One region of the Halomonas sp. NyZ770 genome, then DNA from elsewhere that is predicted to be linked to it. Evidence: predicted binding sites of a transcription regulator. Region 1 holds the regulator's gene; each other region holds the start of a gene.

What was found. Region 1 encodes sigma-54, which starts transcription at its own class of promoters, with help from an activator protein. Its sites were predicted from a motif close to TGGCACNNNNNTTGCTNT; they were not measured.
Region 2: a site for sigma-54 is predicted at 3,700-3,717, ahead of LG409_RS17615 (amino acid ABC transporter substrate-binding protein). Genes of this name have one in related genera too.
Region 3: a site for sigma-54 is predicted at 2,547-2,564, ahead of LG409_RS17695 (P-II family nitrogen regulator). Genes of this name have one in related genera too.
Region 4: a site for sigma-54 is predicted at 2,491-2,508, ahead of LG409_RS16185 (CmpA/NrtA family ABC transporter substrate-binding protein). Genes of this name have one in related genera too.

The regions. Positions count from the first base shown of each region.
Region 1 covers NZ_CP085143.1:1,530,561-1,536,454, reverse strand. Annotated here, with positions in the region: gene LG409_RS06990 (KpsF/GutQ family sugar-phosphate isomerase) at 1-200, shown strand, start outside; gene LG409_RS06985 (KdsC family phosphatase) at 235-777, shown strand; gene lptC (LPS export ABC transporter periplasmic protein LptC) at 778-1,362, shown strand; gene lptA (lipopolysaccharide transport periplasmic protein LptA) at 1,359-1,862, shown strand; gene lptB (LPS export ABC transporter ATP-binding protein) at 1,884-2,630, shown strand; gene LG409_RS06965 (RNA polymerase factor sigma-54) at 2,736-4,151, shown strand; gene hpf (ribosome hibernation-promoting factor, HPF/YfiA family) at 4,249-4,557, shown strand; gene ptsN (PTS IIA-like nitrogen regulatory protein PtsN) at 4,562-5,029, shown strand; gene rapZ (RNase adapter RapZ) at 5,099-5,894, shown strand, end outside.
Region 2 covers NZ_CP085143.1:3,822,671-3,828,564, forward strand. Annotated here, with positions in the region: gene ribA (GTP cyclohydrolase II) at 1-257, opposite strand, end outside; gene hemE (uroporphyrinogen decarboxylase) at 476-1,591, shown strand; gene speE (polyamine aminopropyltransferase) at 1,588-2,448, shown strand; gene LG409_RS17610 (amino acid ABC transporter substrate-binding protein) at 2,537-3,547, shown strand; gene LG409_RS17615 (amino acid ABC transporter substrate-binding protein) at 3,774-4,799, shown strand; gene LG409_RS17620 (amino acid ABC transporter permease) at 4,898-5,894, shown strand, end outside.
Region 3 covers NZ_CP085143.1:3,839,631-3,845,524, forward strand. Annotated here, with positions in the region: gene LG409_RS17680 (ferredoxin--NADP reductase) at 1-103, shown strand, start outside; gene glnK (P-II family nitrogen regulator) at 259-597, opposite strand; gene LG409_RS17690 (ammonium transporter) at 823-2,070, opposite strand; gene LG409_RS17695 (P-II family nitrogen regulator) at 2,132-2,470, opposite strand; gene LG409_RS17700 (accessory factor UbiK family protein) at 2,821-3,162, shown strand; gene LG409_RS17705 (ABC transporter substrate-binding protein) at 3,403-4,272, shown strand; partial or broken gene LG409_RS18755 (ATP-binding protein) at 4,388-4,498, shown strand; gene LG409_RS17715 (hypothetical protein) at 4,630-5,103, shown strand; gene LG409_RS17720 (IS1182 family transposase) at 5,140-5,894, opposite strand, start outside.
Region 4 covers NZ_CP085143.1:3,504,705-3,510,598, reverse strand. Annotated here, with positions in the region: gene LG409_RS16195 (ABC transporter ATP-binding protein) at 1-155, opposite strand, end outside; gene ntrB (nitrate ABC transporter permease) at 172-1,023, opposite strand; gene LG409_RS16185 (CmpA/NrtA family ABC transporter substrate-binding protein) at 1,047-2,351, opposite strand; partial or broken gene LG409_RS16180 (methyl-accepting chemotaxis protein) at 2,999-3,322, shown strand; gene LG409_RS16175 (ABC transporter substrate-binding protein) at 3,435-4,277, opposite strand; gene preA (NAD-dependent dihydropyrimidine dehydrogenase subunit PreA) at 4,477-5,820, opposite strand; gene LG409_RS16165 (NAD(P)-dependent oxidoreductase) at 5,817-5,894, opposite strand, start outside.

The sequences.
Region 1 (5,894 bases):
AGTTTCACGACCTGCGCGACGTCAAGGTGGACGACGTCATGACACGGCCAGGCAAACGCATCGGCCCCGACGTTCTGGCGGCCGAAGCCGTGCGTATAATGGAAGATAGTCGTATCACGGCGCTGGCCGTGGTCGATGAACAGCAGCGCCCGATTGGCGCTCTGCATATGCATGACCTGCTGGCAAGCGGCGTTATCTGACCCATGATCCAATGATGGATGATACGGAGGCTCTATGGCCCTACCTGACGCACTTTTAGATCGTATACGCCGTGTAAAACTGCTGGCCCTGGACGTGGACGGCGTGCTGACCGACGGCCGCCTGTACTTCCAGGCCGATGGCATCGAAATCAAGGCCTTTCACACCCAGGATGGCCACGGGCTGAAGCTGCTCAAACGGGTCGGCATTCACGTCGCGCTGATTACCGGCCGTGACTCTCCCATGGTCAGCCAGCGTGCCGCAGCGCTGGGCATCAGCCATGTCTACCAAGGCTGTGAAGACAAGCTCGCCACCCTGCGCGGGCTATGCCAACGGTTAGACATTACCCTGGAACAGGTTGCGTTCTGTGGCGACGACCTCCCGGACCTCGCGCCGATCAAGCGCTCCGGCGTCGGCATCACTGTGCCCAACGCCCCCGACTACATGCACACCCACGCCGACTGGATTACCGATCGCCTGGGCGGGCATGGCGCCGTGCGCGAAATCTGTGACACGCTGCTCACCAGCCAGGGGCACTGGGACGCCGTACTCGACACTTATCTGCACGGTTCCGTCTGAATGGGCATCAGGGTGAGAAAACGCGTCTGGCTGTCGGGCCTGGTCATCACCCTGGGTGGGCTGTTGGTGTGGCTGGATCCACGCGCCCCTCAACAGCGTGAAGTAGACCCCGAGGCCCAGGCCCAAGAGCCCGGGCACGTGCTGGAAAATGCCGAAATCACCCTGTTCGGTGAAGACGGCACGCTTCAGCAATCCTTGGTGGCACCGCGTCTGGTACATACCCCGCAGGCGGCCATGACCCACGTCACGTCACCACGCGCCACCCTGTTCGACAGCGAGCAGCGTGAATGGCTGGCCATTGCCGACACCGGCACCTTGAACATGGACTCCCAGGCGCTGACCCTGGCCGGATCCGCACGCCTGCTGGCGCCGGACGAAGGCTGGCAGCTGGATACCGACCTGCTGCACTATGATGGACTGGAGCGTCATGCCTGGAGCGACACCCCTGTGATACTGCAGCAGCCACCTCAACGCATCGAAGCCTCACGCATGGATGTCTGGCTGGACGACAGCCGTGTCAGTTTGATCGATAACGTGCGCGGCGTGCATCCGCCCGCCCCCCAATCTTCTCAGGAGTCGCCATGAACGCCCTGCTTCGTACGGCACTGTTCGCCCTTGCCGTTCCCATGGTGGTAGGCGTACTGCCTGCCGCCGCTCAACAACAGGCCCCCGTTGAAGTGGAAGCCGACCGCCTGGACCTGGACCAACGTGCGGGCACGGCGGTCTATACCGGCAACGTCGACATTCGCCAAGGTGAAATGCAGCTGCGCGGAGAGCGTGTCGAAATTCATCGCAACGAGGCGGGCGAGCTCTCCCGGGCCGTCGCCACGGGCGAGCGTGCCTACCTGCGCAACCAGCTGGAAGACCAGACGACGCCCATGGAAGGCTGGGCGCGGCGCATCGTCTACCATGTGTCCGAGCGGCGTGTAGAGCTGATCGACCAGGCCGAACTGACCCAGCAAGGGGATCGCTTCCAGGGTGGACGGCTCGAATACTTCATCGACCGCGGGGTGGTCCAAGCACGCTCCGATGTCAGCGGCAGCGCACCGCAACGCATCCGCATGACCTTACAGCCCGAGCAATAGAGAGAGCCCCTCGTGACAGCCATCAGCCCCGACACTGCAGCGGTCAAGACGCTCCATGCACAGCATCTGGCCAAGAGTTACAAGCGCCGCCGCGTGGTCAAGGATATCAACCTGGAAATTGCCCAAGGCAGTGTCGTTGGCCTGCTAGGCCCCAACGGCGCAGGCAAGACCACCTCGTTCTACATGATCGTCGGCCTGGTGAAGGCCGATGCTGGCAAAGTGGGCATCGACGATCTCGACCTGACCCGGGCGCCGATGCATGAACGTGCCCTGGCAGGCATCGGCTACCTGCCTCAGGAAGCATCGATCTTTCGCAAACTGTCGGTGGCCGACAATATCATGGCCATTCTGGAAACGCGTCGTGAGCTCGACCGCAGCAGCCGAGAAGCCAAGCTCGAATCTCTGCTGGAAGATTTTCACATCACCCACATTCGCGACAACCTGGGCATGAGCCTCTCGGGCGGCGAGCGGCGGCGGGTGGAGATCGCCCGCTCGCTGGCCACCGAACCTGCCTTCATTCTGCTGGATGAACCATTTGCCGGCGTCGACCCCATTTCCGTGGGCGATATCAAATCGATCATACGCGCCCTCAAGAAGCGTCATATTGGCGTCCTCATCACCGACCACAACGTGCGTGAAACTCTGGATATCTGCGATATTGCCTACATTGTTGGCGACGGACACATCATCGCCAGTGGAAACCCCCAGGAAATCCTCAATAACCAGAAGGTACGCGACGTCTATCTGGGCGCCGACTTCCGGCTTTAAACAATGGCCCACGAAGACATTTTATTTAGTGGCATGCTTATTGCACTTGCACCAAACGGAGACTCGCTCTAGGGTGGAGCTTTCTGATTAACGAGTGGTTCTCAGATGGTCATGAAAGCTTCTCTTCAACTGCGCATCGGCACACAGCTGACCATGACACCTCAGCTGCAGCAGGCCATTGCGCTGCTTCAGCTATCGACGCTGGACCTTCGTCAAGAAATTCAGCAGGCGCTGGATGCCAACCCCATGCTCGAGCAGGAAGATGAGTTTGGCGAACAGGCCGTCAGCGAGCCTCAGGAAGCCGAGTGGGCAGACAGCATCCCCAGCGAGCTTTCCGTAGACAGCGACTGGTCCGACACGTACCAGGACATGGGGAGCATGGGCGGCAGCAGCGAAGGCCCGGACTTCGAGCGTCAGGCGGCGGGGCAGAGCCTGCACGGTCACCTGCTTTGGCAATTGGCCATGACCGACTTCTCCTCCCGTGAACATGCCATCGCCGAAAGCCTCATCGATGCGCTGGATGCCAACGGCTACCTGACCCAGCCTCTCAACGACATTCGCGAGGGGCTCAAGGCACAAGGCCACGACGGCCTGAGCCAGCGCGAGGTCGAAAACACCCTGCTGCGCCTTCAGCAGTTCGAACCCACCGGAGTATTTGCCCGTGACCTGCGGGAGTGCTTGATGCTGCAGCTGGCCTCGCTGCCCGAAGACACCCCGCTGCTGATGCCTGCCAAACGCCTGGTACGCCAGTTTCTCGAAGCCCTTGGCAAGGACGACATGCGCTTGCTGAAGCGACGCCTGAGCCTCGACGACGAGCAGTTGGACGATGTCATCCGTTTAATCCGCAGCCTTGACCCCAGGCCTGGAAGCGCCTACGGCATCACCGACGACAGCTATGTCACGCCAGATCTGGTGGTACGCCACGATCACGAGGGCTGGCACCTGGAACTCAACCCGGAAGCGCTGCCTCGACTGCGTATTCAGCCCGACTACGCCAGCCTGATCAAACGCGCCGACAAGAGCCAGGACAACCAGTTTCTGAAAGAGCATCTCCAGGAGGCTCGCTGGCTGATCAAAAGCCTTTCGAGCCGCAACGACACCCTGCTGCGCGTGGGGCGCGAGATCATTGCTCGGCAGATCGGCTTTCTGGAGCATGGCGAAGAAGCCATGAAACCGCTGATTCTGGCCGATATCGCCGAAGCGGTGGAGATGCATGAATCGACCATCTCGCGGGTCACTACCCAGAAATACATTCATACCCCGCGCGGGGTGTTCGAGCTCAAGTACTTCTTCTCCAGCCAAGTCAGCGGCCAGGAAGGTGGCGACAGCCATTCCAGCACGGCCATTCGAGCACGCATCAAGAAACTGATTCAGGACGAGCCTCCGGGCAAGCCACTCTCCGACAGCCGTCTGGTCACCCTGCTGGAAGCGGGCGGCATTACCGTGGCCCGCCGCACCGTGGCCAAGTACCGTGAGTCGATGGGTATACCTTCGTCGAGTGAGCGCCGTCGTTTACGCTAGTTAAACGCTCTCGCCCAACAAACTCTCGACGAGGGCTTTGCAATGGCCCAAAAAGGGTTACAATCGAAGTACAGTCCGATGGATAAGGAGCACGTCAATGCAAGTAAACATCACTGGTCATCACGTTGAACTGACTGACGCCTTGCGTGACTACGTAAACGAAAAGCTGGAACGCGTTGAACGTCACTACGACAACATCACGACCGTCCAGGTCACCTTATCTGTTGAAAAGGAGCGCCAGCAAGCCGCCTGCACCCTGCACGCAGCAGGAGCCGACCTTCATGCCGAAGCGCTGGACAACGACATGTACGCAGCCATTGACGCCCTGGCGGACAAAATCGACCGTCAGCTCGTAAAACACAAGGAAAAAGCACAAGCCCGCGCCCAAGGCGCTGGCGTGCGTTAACCCGATGACGTTGGAAACCATTCTCCCCCCGGAGCGCGTGCTGTACGACGTGCCCGGGGGCAGCAAAAAAAGGGTGCTGGAGTTTTTCAGCACCTTTATCGCTCAAAACACGCCCAGCCTGGATAGCCAGGAAGTCTTCAGTCGATTGATTGGCCGTGAACGGCTGGGCAGTACCGGCATCGGCAATGGCGTGGCCATTCCCCACGCACGCAGTCCTCACTGCAGCACGCCCATTGCCGGTTTTCTCAAGCTGGCCGAACCCGTCGACTTCGATGCCATCGATGGTGACCCCGTCGATCTGGTGTTCGTGCTGCTGGTACCCGAAGAAGCCGATGATACGCATTTGGCGCTATTGGGTCAGGTCGCCACGATCATGAACGACGCAGCCACACGCCAGCAATTGCGCAATGTCAGCAGCCAGCGTGAACTGCTGACGCTGTTGACCGATAAGATTCGCGAGCAGGCTGCCTAGCGCAGCCTTTGCCGGGCAGCAAGGCCGTCGGTAACCCCCTATTCCTTCTCAAGCCAAGAGAGATGCGCTATGCAGCTGGTGATCATTAGCGGCCGTTCAGGGTCCGGTAAGTCCATCGCCCTACAGGCGCTGGAAGATCTTGGCTATTACGCCATCGACAACCTGCCTGCCATGCTGCTGGGCTCGCTGGTCGATGAACTGCGTCAACAGGGGGGGCGTACTCATTTGGCCGTCAGCATCGATGCGCGCAACTTGCCTACTGCACTGGAACAGTTGCCTGCTCTGCTGGAAGAACTACGCCAGCGTCAGATCCGTTTTCAGGTCATCTACCTGACCACGGACGCTCGCATTCTGCTGGAGCGCTACTCGGCCACCCGTCGGCGCCACCCGCTGACGCGCGATAGCGACATGACCCTGGAAGAGGCCATCAACAAGGAAGAAGAAACCCTGCTCGAGATTCGGGACCTGGCTGACCTGCTGATCGACACGTCGCGTCTTTCGGTACACGACCTACGCCGCCGCATCACCGATCAGGTTGCTCATCAGCGGCGTGACCAGTTGACCCTGACGTTCGAATCTTTCGGCTACAAACGGGGCGTACCCATGGATGCCGATATCGTGTTCGACGTGCGCTGCCTGCCCAACCCCTACTGGGACCCCAGCTTGCGGCAGTTCACCGGACGCGACGCCAACATCAAGGCCTTCTTGAGCGGCTACACCATCGTCGATGACATGCGTGACGATATTCATGCCTGGCTGGAGAAATGGCTACCTGCTTACCAAAGCAGTCAACGCAGCTATATGACCGTGGCCATTGGCTGTACCGGCGGACAGCATCGCTCTGTCTACATGGTCGAGCAACTGG
Region 2 (5,894 bases), 1.7 Mb from region 1:
AGCACCCCGCGGCCTTCGCTGGCAATGCGCTTGAGGGCTTCCTGCAGCTGGTAGCCACAGTCGCAGCGCATGGAAAACAGCGCATCGCCCGTCAGGCACTCGGAGTGCACCCGCCCCAGCACCGGCGCGCCATCGCTCACATCGCCCAGGGTGAGCGCAATATGGTCTTTCCCCGTGGCATCGTCTTCGAAGCCATGCATGGTGAACGTGGCCCAGGGGGTGGGCAGCCGGGAAGCGGCGATGAAGCGAATGGTCACGGATTACCTCACAGATGAACCAGGCCAGTTATCCACATCAGTGTTGGCAAGTGGGCGCATAGTCTAACAGGAAGTGGCGCAAGCCTCACGATTGGCCGGGGTGCGACGATGTTGGCCAGCCAACAGGCGCCACCGCTGCCCAACTTCACGTACAATTCCTATCGTCGGATGTGCTGACTCCCTTACAATGCGGGCAAATTTTCCAAGAGCAAGTGTTTATGACCACCACACCTTTGCAGAACGACCGTTTTCTTCGCGCGCTGGCGCGCCAGCCTGTCGACCGCACTCCGGTGTGGATGATGCGTCAAGCGGGCCGTTACCTGCCCGAGTACCGCGCCAGCCGCGCCGATGCGGGCAGCTTCATGGACCTGTGCCGCAATCATGACCTGGCCTGTGAAGTCACCCTGCAGCCGCTGGAGCGCTACCCGCTCGACGCCGCCATTCTGTTCTCGGACATTCTGACCATCCCCGATGCCATGGGGCTGGGCCTGTACTTCGAAACCGGTGAAGGCCCCAAATTCAAGAAGACCGTACGCACCGCCGAAGAAGTCGCCGCGCTCACCGTGCCCAATGCCGAGCGCGACCTGGACTACGTGATGCGGGCGGTCTCCACGATCCGTCGTGAGCTCAACGGCCGCATGCCGCTGATCGGCTTTTCCGGCAGCCCCTGGACACTGGCCACCTACATGGTCGAAGGCGGCTCCAGCAAGGACTTCCGTCACCTGAAGACCATGCTGTACGACACGCCCGACACCATGCACCAGCTGCTGGACACCCTGGCGCAAGCGGTCACCGACTACCTGAACGCTCAGATTCGCGCAGGCGCTCAAGCGGTACAGATTTTCGATACCTGGGGCGGCGCGCTGTCCACCCCGGCCTACCTGGAGTTCTCGCTGCGCTACATGGAGCAGATCGTCTCCGGGCTGATCCGCGAGCACGATGGCCGTCGCGTACCGGTGATTCTGTTCACCAAAAACGGTGGCCAGTGGCTGGAGCACATTGCCTGTGCCGGTGCCGACGCATTGGGCATCGACTGGTCCACCGAGCTGTCCGACGCCCGCGCCCGCGTGGGCCACAAGGTGGCCCTGCAGGGCAATCTGGACCCCAACGTGCTGTTTGCGCGCCCTTCGGCCATTCGTGCGGAAGTGGCTCGCGTACTGGAGAGCTACGGCCACGGCCCTGGCCACGTTTTCAATCTGGGCCATGGCATCAGCCAGTTCACCAACCCTGATCATGTCACCGCCTTCATGGAGGCGCTGCACGACTTGAGCCCGCAGTACCATCAGGGCATTCCGACTCAATCGAACGACTCATGCCCAGGAGCCAAGCAATGAGCGACCTACGCGACGACCAGTGGTTTACCGAAGTCTTTGATAGCCACGGCAGCGCTTTCTCGCTGAAAGTTTCTGAAAAACTGCTGGATGTGCAAAGCCCCTACCAGCACCTGGAAGTGTACGCCACCGAAACCTACGGCAACCTGATGGTGCTGGACGGCTGCGTGATGCTCACCGACCGCGACAACTTCCTGTATCACGAAATGATCGCCCACCCGGCGCTGTTCACCCATCAGGACCCCAAGCGCGTGGTTATCATTGGTGGCGGCGACTGCGGCACCTTGAAAGAAGTGCTGCGCCATCCGGGCGTCGAGAAGGTCACCCAGATCGATATCGACGAGGAAGTCACCAAGGCCGCCGAGCGCTTTTTCCCCGAACTCGTGGAAGCCAACGGCGACCCCCGCGCCGAGCTGCTGTTTGCCGACGGCGTGAAGTGGGTGGACGACGCGGCCGACGAGAGTATCGACCTGCTGATCATCGACTCCACCGACCCGGTCGGCCCGGCCGAAGGCCTGTTCAAGACCGACTTCCTGAAACGCTGCCACCGTATTCTGAAAAGTGGCGGAGTGATGGTGCAGCAGAGCGAGTCGCCGCTTTACCATAGCGGTTCGATCATTCGCGAACTACGCAACGACATGCGCGAAGCGGGCTTCGACAGCGTGGTCACTTTGCCCTTCCCCCAACCGGTCTACCCCTCTGGCTGGTGGAGCGTGACGTTGGCAGGTAAAGGCACCAGCGTTGAAAGCTTCCGCGAAGAAGCTGCCGCCAGCCACGAAATGCCGCTACAGTACTACACAGCAGAGGCCCATCGTGGAGCCCTGGCGCTGCCCCCCTTCATGCGCAAAGCCTTTGCGTGAGAGCGGGCACCGTTAGTGGAAAAGCCGGGCGCTGCTCGGCTTTTTTTATGCGCGCTGATCGGCGCGCTTCGACGTCAAGGAATAACACATGAAGAGTGTTCGTTGGTTGGGAGTAGGGGCCAGCCTGTTGGCACCGGCCATCGCCATGGCCAGCACGCTGGACACCGTCCAGAATCGCGATAGCCTGCGTTGCGGCGTGAATGCCGCCCAGCCCGGTTTCTCGTCACTGGATGACGACGACCAATACCGGGGCCTGGATACCGACATCTGCCGTGCCATTGCCGCCGCCGCGCTAGGCGATGCCAACAAGGTGGACTTCGTGCCGCTGGACTCCGTGGAGCGCTTCACGGCCCTTCAGTCCGGTGAAGTGGATGTCCTGTCGCGCACCACCACCTGGACCTCCAGCCGCGATACCACACTGGGCATGCACTTTACCGGCGTCAGCTATTACGACGGCCAGGCCTTCATGGTCGCCAGCGACCTGAACGTACAGAGTGCCAAGGAGCTGGACGGCGCCGCGGTATGCACCCAGTCGGGCACCACCAGCGAACTGAACCTGTCCGACTACTTCAGAATCCACGGCATGACCTACGATGCCGTGGTCTTCGACTCTCCCGAGCAGTCGATTGCCGGGTTCGAAGCAGGCCGCTGCGACGTGCTGAGCTCCGATGCCTCACAGCTCTATGCCCAGCGGATGCAGCTGGCCGACCCCGACATGGCCGTGGTGCTGCCCGAGATCATCTCCAAGGAGCCGCTGGGCCCGGCCGTGCGCCAGGGCGACGACCAGTGGTTCAATATCGTCAAATGGACGCTGTTTGCCATGCTCAATGCCGAAGAGCTGGAAGTCACCCAGGCAAACGTGGACGAGCAGCTCGACAGCGACAACCCTGACGTGCAGCGCCTGCTGGGCCAGGATGGAGATTTCGGCAGCCCCATGGGCATCAGCGCCGACTGGGCCTACCAGGTCGTCAAGCAGGTGGGTAATTACGCCGACGTTTATGACCGCAATGTCGGCTCAGGGTCGGACTTCAACATAGCTAGAGGCCTCAACGGGCTATGGAATAACGGCGGTATACAGTACGCACCGCCGATTCGCTGATCGGCGAACGTCAGCAGTTTTCTCCCCGCGCCAGCGGCTACGCACCAAAACAGAGCATCGCGTAGTCGCTGGCACTCTTTTTCGCACCAATACTTTCGATAAATTCGCTGATTTTACGTTGAAAACCGCTGAATTTGCCGACATATCTTTTTTGGCACCTTCCTTGCTAGCTTTTAGGCATGCATCGACATGCATAACATCATTAAATCGAGGAAGGGGAACACACATGGTTAACAAGAAACACCTGGTACTGCTTGCCTCTGCGGGTGCAATTACGCTGGCCGGTATCGCTACCGCGCAGGCGAACACATTAGAAGAAACTCGCTCTCGCGGTGCCGTACAGTGTGGCGTTAGTGATGGCTTGCCAGGTTTTTCCGCGCCGGACGATAGCGGCGAGTGGCAAGGTCTTGATGTTGACGTATGTCGTGCCGTGGCTGCCGCCGTATTGGGCGATGCGGACGCCGTTAACTACATTTCCCTGAACGCCGTCGAGCGCTTTACCGCGCTGCAGTCTGGCGAAGTCGATATCCTGTCACGTAACACCACCTGGACCACCACCCGTGACACCACGCTGGGCCTGAACTTCACTGGCGTGAACTTCTACGACGGCCAAGGCTTCATGGTCTCTACCGACCTGGGCATCTCCAACGCCTCCGAGCTGGATGGCGCTGCGATCTGTATCCAGTCCGGCACCACCACCGAGCTGAACCTGGCTGACTACTTCCGCGCCAACGGCATGGAATTCGATCCCATCGTTTTCGATACATCCGAGCAAACCGTGGGTGGCTTCCAGGCGGGACGCTGTGACGTTCTGACCTCTGACACCTCTCAGCTGGCCGCACTGCGTATTCAGCTGGACGACCCGTCTGCTGCCATGATCCTGCCCGACGTCATCTCCAAGGAGCCGCTGGGCCCCGTGGTACGTCAGGGTGACGACCTGTGGTTCAACATCGTCAAGTGGTCTCTGTTCGCCATGATCAACGGTGAAGAGTACGGCGTGACCAGCGAAAACGCCGAAGAGATGCGCGATTCCGATAACCCGGACGTGGCTCGCCTGCTGGGTCAGGACGGCAACTACGGTGAAGGCATGGGTCTGGATGCCGAGTGGGCCTACAACATCCTGAGCCAGGTAGGTAACTACGCAGAAAGCTTCGAACGTAACGTCGGCATGGATTCACCGCTGGAAATCGAACGGGGCGTCAACGCTCTGTGGAACCAGGGTGGCTTCCAGTACGCACCGCCGATTCGCTAAGCGTCTCGCTTGACCCCGGCCCGCCGGCCCTTGCCATCAACACTCAAGGGTATCGGCGGGCCATTTGATTGACCTTCCGTGTAGCGGAGACGCCATCCATGTCCGTAAGACCTAACGCTCGCCCCGTTGGCCAAAAGCCTCCGTTCTGGCGAGATCGCGCAAAGCGTGCGCTGATCTTTCAGTTTTTACTCATTGCTGCCGTTATTGCGTTTCTGTTCTATATCGTCGGTAATGTTCAAGACAACCTATCCTCTCGCGGGATCACTACCGGGTTCGGTTTTCTTAACAACACCGCAGGCTTCGGGATCGTTCAAAGTCTGATCGACTACTCCTCCCAAAGCACCTATGGCCGCACCTTCTTCGTGGGCCTGCTGAATACTCTGCTGGTGGGCGCACTGGGGGTCATTGCCGCCACCATCATCGGTTTCATCGTCGGGATTGCCCGTTTGTCGCCCAACTGGCTGATCGCACGACTGGCCACGGCGTATATCGAAACCTTCCGTAACATCCCGCTGCTGCTGCAGATTTTCTTCTGGTACTTTGCCGTATTGCGGACGCTGCCCAGCGCCCGTGACAGCCTGGCGTTCGGTGAGGTCATCTTTCTCAACGTGCGCGGCCTGTATCTTCCCGAACCGTTATTCGAGTCCGGGTTCGGGCTGATTCCGGCCACCTTCATTGCGGCGATCATCGCCAGCATTGCACTGGTGATCTGGAACAAGCGCCGCCAAGAGGCCACGGGGAAGCGCCTGCCAGCCTACTGGATCTCCTTCGCGATGATATTCGGCCTGCCCCTGCTAGTGATGTTTGCCACCGGCGTGCCGATCACCTGGGATGTCCCCGAGCTGCGCGGTTTCAACTTCCGCGGTGGTATCACTGTCATTCCCGAGTTCCTGGCACTGTGGTTCGCGCTCTCGATTTATACGGCAGCGTTCATTGCTGAAATCGTGCGCTCCGGTATTCAGGCCATTTCCCATGGCCAAACCGAGGCCGCACAAGCGCTGAGCCTGCCGCGTAACCTGGTGCTGCGTCTGGTGGTCATTCCGCAGGCACTGCGGGTCATCATCCCCCCGCTCACCAGCCAGTACCTCAACCTGA
Region 3 (5,894 bases), 1.7 Mb from region 1:
GGACGACACCAGCGCGCTGCTGGATGAACTGGGGCTGAACATCTCCCCGCGCATGGGCGAACCAGGCGACTACGTCATCGAACGCGCCTTCGTAGAGAAGTAAGCCTGGGGGTGAAGGCTGAAGAATAGCGCATAGCCTGTGCCACCCTCATCTTGTCAAGCCCTGCAAAAAGCCCCTGTGGATGTTATCCACAGGGGCTTTGTCTACTCGGCGCGACTGGCTCTTCACGCTTGCCCTTCACGACTTACCCTTGACCGTTACACAGCGTCTTTGCCGGTTTCGCCGGTACGGATACGAATCACCTGCTCCAACGGCATCACGAAGATCTTGCCATCGCCGATCTTGCCCGTATTGGCCACCTGGGTGATCGCATCGATGACCTGCTCGGCCATATCGTCGTCCACGGCCACTTCCAGCTTCACCTTGGGCAGGAAATCCACCACGTATTCCGCCCCACGATACAGCTCTGTGTGGCCTTTCTGGCGACCAAAGCCTTTCACTTCCGTCACCGTAATACCCTGCACGCCGATATCGGAAAGCGACTCGCGTACGTCATCAAGCTTGAACGGCTTGATAATGGCTGAGATTAATTTCATGACCACATCCTCTGGTTATGCAACGGTTGTCTTGACCGGAAACACGGCGGCGCGATGTCGATGTCCCTCACGCCCATTGCACCTAGCATACACCCGCCAGCCCAGAGAATAAAAAGCCCTTGTGCCTGGCACGTACATGCGGGCAAGCCTGACCCGTTCCCTACGGCAAAAGGCCTCCCACGAGGGAGGCCTTGAGTAGCAGTGCCGCTTGCTATGGCACGGCGCTTATTTCTTGACGCCAAACTCGGGGTAGGCTTCCAGGCCACACTCTGCGATATCGACGCCTTCGTACTCTTCTTCTTCGCTGACACGGATACCCATGACCGCTTTCAGCACCAGCCACACCACCAGGCTCGCCAGGAACACCCAGCCGAAGATGCCCACGATACCGATCAGCTGTGCACCGAAGGACGCATCGCCATTGTTCAGCGGCACGGCCAGCACACCCCAGATACCCACGACACCGTGAACCGAGATAGCACCCACAGGGTCATCCAGCTTCAGCTTGTCCAGCGTGACGATGGCAGCGACCACGATCAGGCCACCGATGGCACCAATCAAGGCGGCACCCAGCGCAGAAGGCGACAGCGGGTCTGCGGTAATGGCGACCAGGCCTGCCAGCGCACCGTTCAGCGCCATGGTCAGGTCCGCCTTGCGGAACCACAGTTTGGCCAGCACCAGGGCTGCAATCACGCCACCCGCCGCCGCCGCATTGGTATTCACGAACACTTGAGCAACGTTGTTGGCCGACACGGCATCCGACATTTTCAGCTCGGAACCACCGTTGAAACCGAACCAGCCCATCCACAGGATGAAGGTACCCAGCGTGGCCAGCGGCATGTTGGCGCCCGGAATCGCGTGGATAGAACCGTCCTTGCCATACTTGCCCTTACGGGGGCCCAGTACCAGCACACCCGCCAACGCTGCTGCTGCACCGGCCATGTGGACGATACCCGAGCCCGCATAGTCAGAATAGCCAACGCCATCCAGCCAGCCACCGCCCCAGGTCCAGTAGCCAGACACCGGGTAGATGAAGGCGGTCATGACCACCGCGAAGGCCAGGAAGGCCCACAGCTTCATACGCTCGGCCACGGCACCCGACACGATCGACATCGCCGTTGCGACGAACACGACCTGGAAGAAGAAGTCCGAACGCATGGAGTAGTAAGGTGCATCTTCACCACCGGCCAGCACCGCATCGACGCTGTTCTCGGTACCGATCAGGAACCCAAGGCTAGGCAGGAAACCGCCTTCGCCGCTGGAGTACATGATGTAGTAGCCCACCAGCAGGTACATGGTGCAGGCAATGGCAAACAGCGCAATGTTCTTGGTCAGAATTTCAGCGGTGTTCTTGGAACGTACCATACCGGCCTCGAGCATCGAGAAGCCAGCGGCCATCCACATGACCAGTACGCCGCAAATCAGGAAGTAAAACGTATCGAGCGCATAGCTCAATTCTGTAAGCTCGTTCATCAGGTGTTCCCCGTGATCCAAGAGAAGTTATACGTAGTGGGTCGTCGTTGTGTGGGCAGGCCTATACCGCGTCGGCGCCGCGCTCTCCGGTACGAATACGAATGACATCTTCCAGCGGCGTCACGAACACTTTGCCGTCACCGATCTTGCCGCTGTTGGCAGCGCTGCAGATGGCATCCAGCACGCTCTCCAGACGCGCATCGTCCACGGCCACTTCCACTTTCACCTTGGGCAGAAAGTCCACTACGTACTCGGCACCGCGATACAGCTCGGTGTGGCCTTTCTGGCGACCAAATCCCTTGACCTCAGTAACCGTAATCCCCTGCACGCCGTTGTCGGCGAGTGCTTCACGAACGTCGTCAAGCTTGAAAGGCTTGATGATAGCGGTGATGAGTTTCATCCCGGATCTCCCCTGCTGGTTCAGTCCCACTCGGTGGAGAGCGGCGTGGCCGCCCGAATTTAGTGCTTGCCCTGCTAATGCTCATACCGTGCCACTGGATTTTTTCTCATTGAAATTCATACCCTTAAGGTTTCAAAAGTGCGCTTTACAGCCACTGGCAAGGCGACTACGCATCCATTCACACCCGCCCATGCACTAAAAACGATCACCAACAAAAGCGGCGCGCTCTTTTTTGATGCATGCGCACATTGCAGGAGAAAACGCACGCGGGGCATGCGGTTTGGCAAAGGGTTGCGTATCCTTACAGGTAAGCTATCCACATTTATGCGCCACCGTTTAAGGAGAGAGCCATGACGCCCCAGGATCGCATCAGCCGTTTAGCCCAGCAGATAGGCGACCGTTTACAGAATGCTTCCCAGGCCCCGGAAGACATTCAGAAAGGCGTGCAGCAAGTGGTACGAGGCGCCTTCGACCGCCTGGAGCTGGTATCACGAGAAGACTTTGATATCTTGATGGATGTGCTTCAGCGCACGCGCGCGCGTGTCGAAGCGCTGGAGCGTCAGGTGGCCAGCCTGGAAGCCACGGTGGAAGCGGCCAGCGCCGCGCAGACCACTCCCATGGAAGCCGAAGTACCGCCAGCCCCCGTTGAGCCTGCCGAGCAAGGCAAGCCCACCCCCGGCAACCCAAGCTGAGGCAACGCTGGGTGGCCTTGGATAGGCACCCAGCGCGCTTATCCGCCTGACCCCTTACGGCTCACTTTGTGACGCATCAAACGCGCGAAGGCATGGCGAAAGCCACCTCATGCACCATGTTGGAGCAATTACGCCCCTGGGGCGTCTCGCGCTGACGACTTGTGCGACCTCCGCTGTTTCCATTTGCAATTGATAAACAGAATCGTTTAAATAAAGCGCTTATTGTCAGGTGCCCACTTCATGCGCTGCATCCCCCGACTCCCGACCCTGGCCCGCAGCTGCTTGCTCGCGGCAGCCTTGCTGTTCAGCACTGCCAGCCACGCCCAGTGGGCCACCATCGACTGGACCATCGCCGAAACGCTGCTGGCGATTGGCGCTCCGGTCAGCGGTATCGCGCAACAGCCGGGATATCACGATTGGGTAGGCGAGCCGCGTATCCCGGAGCACGTCAGCGACCTTGGCCTACGCACCCAGCCCAACTTCGAGCTGCTGTCCCAATCGCCCCCTGAGCAAACCCTGCTCTCGCCCATGTTTACCGGGCTGATTCCTCGGTTGGAGCGCATCGCGCCGGTGGGCACTTTCGCCCTTTACTCGCCAGGCACCGATACGTGGCAGGAAATGCAGACCCTCACCCGCCAGTTGGGCGAGTTGACCGAACGCAACGCAGAAGCCGAGGCGCTGATCGAGAACACCCAGCAGCTGATGCGCGAGCTGCGCTACCCGCCCGGCAACGCATCTCCATTGCTGATGGTGCAGTTCATGGATGCTCGGCATGTGCGGGTTTTTGGCGAGAACAGCCTCTACAACGCCGTATTGGAACAGCTGGCGCTGCCCAACGCCTGGGATGAGCCCACCAACGCCTGGGGCTTCGCCTTGGTCGGTATCGAAGCGCTGGCACGCTACCCCGACGCCACCCTGGTCATCGTTGACCCGCTCCCCGCAGGGGTGGAAACGCAGTTGGAAAAGAGCGGCCTGTGGCAGCAATTGCCGAGCGTTCAACATGGTCATCTGCTGCGCCTGCCGCCAGTCTGGAGCTTTGGCGCCCTGCCCTCCGCCCAGCGCTTTGCCCGCGAACTGACCAGCGCATTGAACGCCCAGGGGGCACATTAACGCTTTACTCGCTGGCCGCTCAGTAGCGCTCAACGCTTGAAATAAAGTAGGCTTAGCCAACGAGCAGACTCATTAAACTGAGTGAGCCAATTGAGAGACGTTGCGAGGGAGCGCCATGACATTAGCGATTGTGGCCACGCGGGCAGGCGTGGGGTTGGAAGCACCGGCGGTTCATGTCGAAGTACATCTGGCGAATGGCTTGCCGGGCCTGACACTGGTAGGCCTACAGCGATTCATAGCGTTAGCTGGTTTACCTTTGAAGACGGCTTCAGCACGTCCCCTGATCCTCGATTAATTAGCCTGGAACCCTTCGGCACAGACGATGAGGTAAAAACGTCCGTGGCCAATTGGGTCTATATGGATACTCAAACCAAGGTTCTTCGCGGGGCACTTGTCATCAAGGTGCATGTGTTAGGTCAAGCGCTTTATCTCATGGAACCCCAGCGACGCCCTCCAAAACCCAGAAAAGGCGGTAGAGAGGAAGGGTCAAAACCTCCGTCCTACAAAGGTTTAGTGTTTACGTTGGATCACCAAAACAGCTTTGAACACTGGTTGCGCCAAGTGCTGTCTAATGTGCGGCACGCTGAAGGTGTCGTTCAAAAGCTCGTTCGTCACTGCCCAGGATTCGCCGACACGTTCAAGCACCCGAAGGCCAAAAATGAGAACGTTCCCGGCGAAGCTTCCGTGCTGAATGCCTCTAGCAGTCTGTCGGACTTGAGGTTAATGGATGAGCTGAGGCGTGGGTTCTTCACCCCCCCCTGTGTTGGTGTTGGTGTTGGTGCTGTTGTGTGGCTCTTAACCTGCCCCTCAGCTTCTGCAAGGCGGTTCTGACGCCTTGCCTGCTGGCCGGTTGGGCGCGGCGAGCCCTCAGCCCGCCGTCAACCGGTGCATCCGCTTGATATTCCACGCCATGGTGGCCAATCGCCACTCGCCGCTGACCTTATCCAGTCCGCGTAGCGAGAACTGCCGGAACCCCATCACGTGTTTGATGATCCCGAAGACCGGCTCCACGGTATGTTTGCGCAATGCGTAGAGCGCTCGGCCCGCCTGCGTCTTCAAGCGGTGTGCCATCTGTTCGACGGGGTCCTCGCTCTCCGGGGCAGGCGGATCCGCGGCGAAACGTTCAAAGACCGGAAGGTGATGGACGTCTCGCTTCATCGCCAACAGCGGTTCGATACCATGGTCATGGCAGGCCTGGATATTGCTGGCACTGAAGTAGCCGGTATCACCCAGCAGGTGGTCAGGTTTTCCCAGCGTTTCCGGGTAACCTTGCCAGGCCGTCAGTAGCGGCATGACTTGCTGCTTGTCATTGGTCGCCTGCGTGACGTGGACATGGGTCACCAGCAGACTCTCGGTATCAACCGCGGCTTGGGCGTTGTAGCACTGATCAAACCCCTTGCCGGTGACCGGCATGATGCGCGACTGCGGGTCGGTGAAATTGATCTGATCCTTGTCACGCGGGCCACCAGTGGGCGGTTCGGGGTCACGCCCACGGGGCTTCTTGCCGGCCTTGCGCTGCGCCTCCCGCCGCGCCACCTTTTCCTGATAGGCGGCTTGCTCGGTGGCGTCCCGCTCCTCGGCGCGCGCCTCGATCTTGGCCTTCGCCTCAGCGATGGCCGCCA
Region 4 (5,894 bases), 2.0 Mb from region 1:
AGCAGGGTCGACTTGCCGCAGCCCGAATGGCCAATGATCGAGATGTACTCACCCTTGGCGACGCCCAGGTCGATCTCCTTGAGCACGTTGGTAGTGGCACCTTTGGTGGCAAAGGTCATGTCCACCTGCTCGACGCTTAAATAGTGTGAAGCCATGATCCAATCTCCTGGGTTAGCTTTGGGTGGTGCCACGGGTCACGCACTGGCCGATGAAGGCCACGATGCGGTCAAGAATGAAGCCCACGATACCCACATAGATGAGTGCCAGCACGATGTCGCTGAGCATGGAGGCATTCCAGGCGTCCCAGATGAAAAAGCCGATGCCCACGCCGCCAATCAGCATCTCGGCGGCCACGATGGCCAGCCAGGAAAGCCCTACCCCAATGCGCAGGCCCGAGAAGATATAGGGTGCGGCGGCGGGCAGCATGATACGGGTGAAATACTCCATGCCGTTGAGGCGAATCACGCGGGCCACGTTGCGGTAATCCTCGGGGATATTACGCACCCCCACCGAGGTGTTGATGATGATGGGCCAGATGGCGGTGATGAAAATCACGAAAATGGCCGAAGGAGTGCTGTCCTGAAACCCGGCCAGTGAAATCGGCAGCCAGGCCAGCGGAGGCACGGTGCGCAGCACCTGAAACACCGGGTCGAGGCCACGCAGGGCCCAGGTCGATTGGCCCACCAGCACGCCCAGGCTGATACCTACCACCACCGCCAGCAGGTAGCCATAGGCCACGCGTTCCAGGCTGGCCAGAATCTGCCAGCCCATGCCCTTGTCGTTGCCGCCGTAGTCGTAGAAGGGATGAATGATCAGCTCCCAGGTATCGTTGAGCACCTGCGAGGGCGGCGGCAGCGCCGCGCCAGGATGGGAGCACAGCGCTTCCCACAGGCCGATCAGAATGGCCAGCACGACCACCGGCGGCAGCACGTTCTTGACCAGGGTATCGCGCAGGCGTAGCAGCACAGGGTGCACGCCTGGCATGGGGGTAGATAGCGTATTGGCTCTTGATGAAGTCGTCATGAGGTTCTCCCAGGCTGCCTGGCTCAGGCCAGCGCCTTGATCTCCAGGCTATCGAGGTAGGCTTGCGGGTTTTCCGGGTCGAAGACCTTGCCGTCGAACAGCGTTTCGACGCCGCGAGAGGTGGAGTCCGGAATGTCTGCCGAGGCCACGCCGAGGGCGTGAGCGGCTTCTCGCCACAGGTCTTCGCGGTTGACCTGCTCGATCAAGGCCGCGCTGTCGAAGTCCTGCGGCAAGTAGCCCCAGCGCTTGTTCTCGGTCAGGAACCACAGGTCGTGGCTCTTGAAGGGGTAGGAGGCGTGCTTGTCCCAGTAGCGCATCATGTGCGGATGGTTTTCCACGACGCGCCCGGTGCCGTAATCGAAGTTGCCCTGAATACGGTCGATGAGGTCGGCATAAGGCGCATGAATCCAGCGGCGGCGTGAGCAGATCTGGGCCATCTCCTCGTGGTTGGCCGGGTCTTCGCACCACATTTGCGCTTCCATGATGGCCATTAGCAGCGCTTTGGTGGCGTTGGGGTGGGCTTCGACGTAGTCGCTGCGCATGGCGAAGGCTTTTTCCGGGTGATCGTTCCACAGCTCGCCGGTGGTATTGGCGGTGTAGCCGATGCCCTGGTTGATCAACTGCTGGTTCCAGGGCTCGCACACGCAGAAGGTGTCCATACTGCCCACCCGCATGTTGGCCACCATCTGGGCCGGCGGGATGGTAATGGTGGAGATGTCGCGGTTGGGGTCGATGCCCCCGGCGGCCATCCAGTAGCGAATCCACATGTCGTGGGTGCCGCCGGGGAAGGTCATGGCAGCGCTGACTTCGCTGCCTCCACTGCGCTTTTCCGCCAGGGCCTGGGCAAACTCACGGGTATCCAGCGCAACCTTGAGGTCGGCGTACTCATCGCCCACCGAGATGCACTGCCCGTTGAGATTGAGGCGCGCCAGAATGCTCATCGGCACGGGAATGTTGTTGGGGGTCATGGCACCGCTGGCGATCAGGTAAGGCATTGGCGTCAGGATGTGTGCGCCATCGATCCCGTTACGTTGGGAGCCCAGCACCAGATTGTCTCGGGTGGTACCCCAGGAAGACTGCTTGAGGACCTCCACGTCGGTCATGCCGTGCTTGGCAAAAAATCCTTTTTCATCGGCCACGAACAGCGGCGCTGCATCCGTCAGCGCAATGAAGCCGAGTTTGGCCGACGTAGTTTCCAAAGCGCCGTTGGCAAAAGCCCAGCTCATGGGCAGGCTGCTGAGCACGGCAGAGCCTCCCACCACGGCGGCGGAGCTTTTGAGAAAGTGGCGACGTTCCGGTGAGTGGGACGAAGAGATTTTTTTGCGCATGACACGGTTCCTGCCCTTTGGAGACAAAAACGGCGCCTGCAATCAGCCCCGGTTGAGGAGCTATTGCAGACGCCGTTGTCTGTTGATCGTCTTTTTTATCGCCAGGCCCACGTTGGCCCAGTTCGCTATCCCCTTGCCTTGTGCAGCTAACATGCCAAATGGCTGAGTCATTTTTGCGAAACATCAGCTTTTCAAAAGGTTAGTCAGAAGTAGGATAGGGCCAGCTTGTGGTTAAAGGGAGTGGGTATGGTGCGCTGCAGCGTAGAAATGGTGCAGTTTTAGCAAAGCTGCACGAAAAAGAAGCAGAGTTGTTAGCAAGTTATCTATAACGTCAAACAATGTGAACTCTATTGTCTCATTGGTTACCTTGCCTAGAATGCCAGCCACACATTGAGGCTTGCGTAGCGAGCACTATATTAAAGAAAAGACGTTTCCCTAATTGACTGGAAAACGGCGATTTGTCGGCAGGGGGGGGCATGAAGCGATTACTGGCAAATATCTCGATAAAAACAAGTCTGACGTTCACGTTGGTCATTAAAGCCGCCGGGCTGGCGGTGTTAGCCCTTGGAGAGAATGTAAGCGGCATGGGGTCAGTCTCCGTGTCCTGTTCTCGGTGAATTGGGAATCCCCTTCCTTTTGAGGGTGCAGTCAAGGATGAAATATCGGCAGCCTCCCAGGAGCAGAGCGCGGGCATCGAGCAGGTCAATCAGGCCATCGCCCAGATGGATGAGGTCACCCAGCAGAACGCGGCGCTGGTGCAAGAAGCGTCTGCGGCGGCCAGTTCGCTGGAGGAGCAGGCCGAGCGGTTGGAGGGCGTGGTGGCGGCATTCCGCCTGGAGCAGGGGAGCGAGCGCCGTCAGCCCGCGCTGGCTACCCCGCCGCGCCGCGGCGAGCTGCAGCGCCCTCAGCTTACGGGGAAGGCGAAGCCCAAAGCGGCCGCCAGTGTCGAACAGGAGTGGGAAGCGTTTTAATAGGCTGACGTTATATCCATGAGCCACAGAGCCCCGCCACCGTCAACCGGTGGCGGGGCTCTGTGTTTTGCATCTGTATGGTCAAGCAGCAAGCCGACTATTCAGACAGAGCCTAGTTGAGCGCGCTGGCCACTTCCTCGATTTGCAGGGCCAGGCTCTGCAGGCCGCCGCCAGAGAGGTACCAGAGCGCAGGGGTGAGCATTACCAGGTGGGCGTCCGTGCCTGCTTCCGCCCACTGCTGGCGAAGCTGCTCGGCGTCTGCGGGCTCGTTGCCAATGGCAGCACTGCGATCGATCACCAGCACGATCTCAGGGGCGATCTCGGCAATGGCGTCAGCGGAAAGCGGCGTAAAGGTGCGTTCGCCGCGTACTTCGGGGGTGACGCTCTCGGGCATCTCCAGGGCAGCAATGCCCAATACTTCATGAACCACCGGATGCTGATTGAGCATCAGGTTGCCGCCATTATGGGTGACCACCAGCGTCGTCGGGGCGTCCTGCAGTGCTTCCCGCTGGCGCTCGATCTCGCTATTCAGCGTCTGCAGGGCCTCTTCGGCTGCGTTTTCCACCGCCAGTTGGCGAGCCAGTTCACGCACGTTGCGCTCGACGGAGTCAAGATACGCCTCATCGGCCACGCTGGCATCGAATAGCGGGGCGATTTCGCCCAGCGCGTCGGCCCACTCTGCCTGGCGGCCGGTGTGTACGACCAGCGTCGGGTTGGCCTCTGCCAGTGCCTCCATGTCGGGGGAGCGCAGGCCGCCGATGTCGGTGTAGCGGTCGGCGGCATACTGCTCGAGGTAGCTTGGTAAGCTGGCTTTGGGCACGCCCACCACCTGTTCACTCACTCCCAGGGCGTCCAGTGTATCCAGGCTGCCTAGATCAAACGTGGCAATGCGCTGGTCGGCGCTCGCGGCGGCGCTGGTCAGCAGTAGTGCAGTGGTGATGGCGGTTACTTTCATGAGAGGCCCTTTTTTGAGGAACACAGCTTTGAGAAACACAGCTGTTATTTGAGAAATATAGCTATATGCAATAATTTCTCATCATCGCAGCAAGCAGCGGCGTTGTCGCGTGTTGAAAGGGGAACGGCACGTTGCAGAAAATGCGACCGCCTCCGTAGAGGCGGTCGTGGTGGCGCATGGTGATCAAGCAACCAGGCGACTAAGAGGCGACGCGGAAGGGGTTGCGCGGGTCGTTATCCCAGGCGAGGAAGGGCTTGCCGGTTTCCTGAGGCACCATGGTGATGCAGTTTTCCACCGGGCAGGTGATCTGGCACAGGTTGCAGCCCACGCACTCGTCTTCGATGACCTCGTAGCGGCGCGCGCCGTCCTGCTCGGTGAGCTTGGCAATCGACTGGTGAGAGGTGTCCTCGCAGGCGATATAGCAGCGGCCACACTCGATGCACAGGTCCTGGTCGATATGGGCGATGGTCTTGAAGTTGATGTCCAGGTGTTTCCAGTCGGTGGTTTGCGGCACCGCCTTGCGGGAAAACGCTTCGATGGAGTCGTAGCCTTTTTCCGCCATCCAGCGGGAGAGGCCATCTTTCATTTCCTCCACGATCCGGAAGCCATTGAGCATGGCAGCGGTGCACACCTGCACGCTGCCTGCGCCGAGTGCGATGAATTCCGCCGCATCCCGCCAGGTAGAAATTCCGCCAATACCGGAAATGGGCAGCGTGGGCGTGGCGGGGTCTCGGGCAATTTCTGCCACCATGTTTAGTGCGATGGGTTTCACCGCGCTGCCGCAGTAGCCGCCGTGGGTGCTCTGATGGCCCACGGTGGGTTTGGCGACCATGTTGTCCAGATCGATGCTGGTAATGGAGTTGATGGTGTTGATCAGCGAGACTGCATCCGCGCCGCCTCGCAGTGCCGCCTGGGCGCCCACGCGTATATCGGTGATGTTGGGGGTGAGCTTGACGATGACCGGCTTGGAGTAGTGCTTTTTGCACCAGTAGGTGACTTTTTCGATCAGGTCGGGGTTTTGGCCTACTGCTGCGCCCATGCCGCGCTCCGGCATGCCGTGGGGGCAGCCCAGGTTGAGTTCGATGCCGTCCGCACCGGTGGCTTCCACCAACGGCAGGATATACGCCCAGGCTTCCTCGTTGCAGGGCACCATGATGGAGACGATCAGCGCACGGTCCGGCCAATCCTTCTTCACCTGGGTGATCTCTTGAAGGTTGATCTCCAGCGAACGGTCGGTAATCAGCTCGATATTGTTGAAGCCGATCACCTCGCGGTTTTTTCCGTAGTGGGCCGAGTAGCGGGAGGAGACGTTGACCGCTGCGGGCTCTTCGCCAAGGGTTTTCCACACTACGCCGCCCCAGCCCGCCTCATAGGCGCGCACCACGTTGTAGGCTTTGTCGGTGGGCGGGGCCGAGGCCAGCCAGAAAGGGTTGGGGGCTTTGATACCGGCAAAGTTCACCGACAGATCGACGCCGTTCACCACGCTGTCGCCGTTGTTTTTCTTGCCTGGAAAAGAGAGGGTGTTGAAAGGTGTGGTGTTCATGCGGCCTCCTGCTGGGCGGCGAGCGCTTGATGAATGGCGTGGGCGGCCAGCTTGCCGTGCTGCACGGCTTGTAC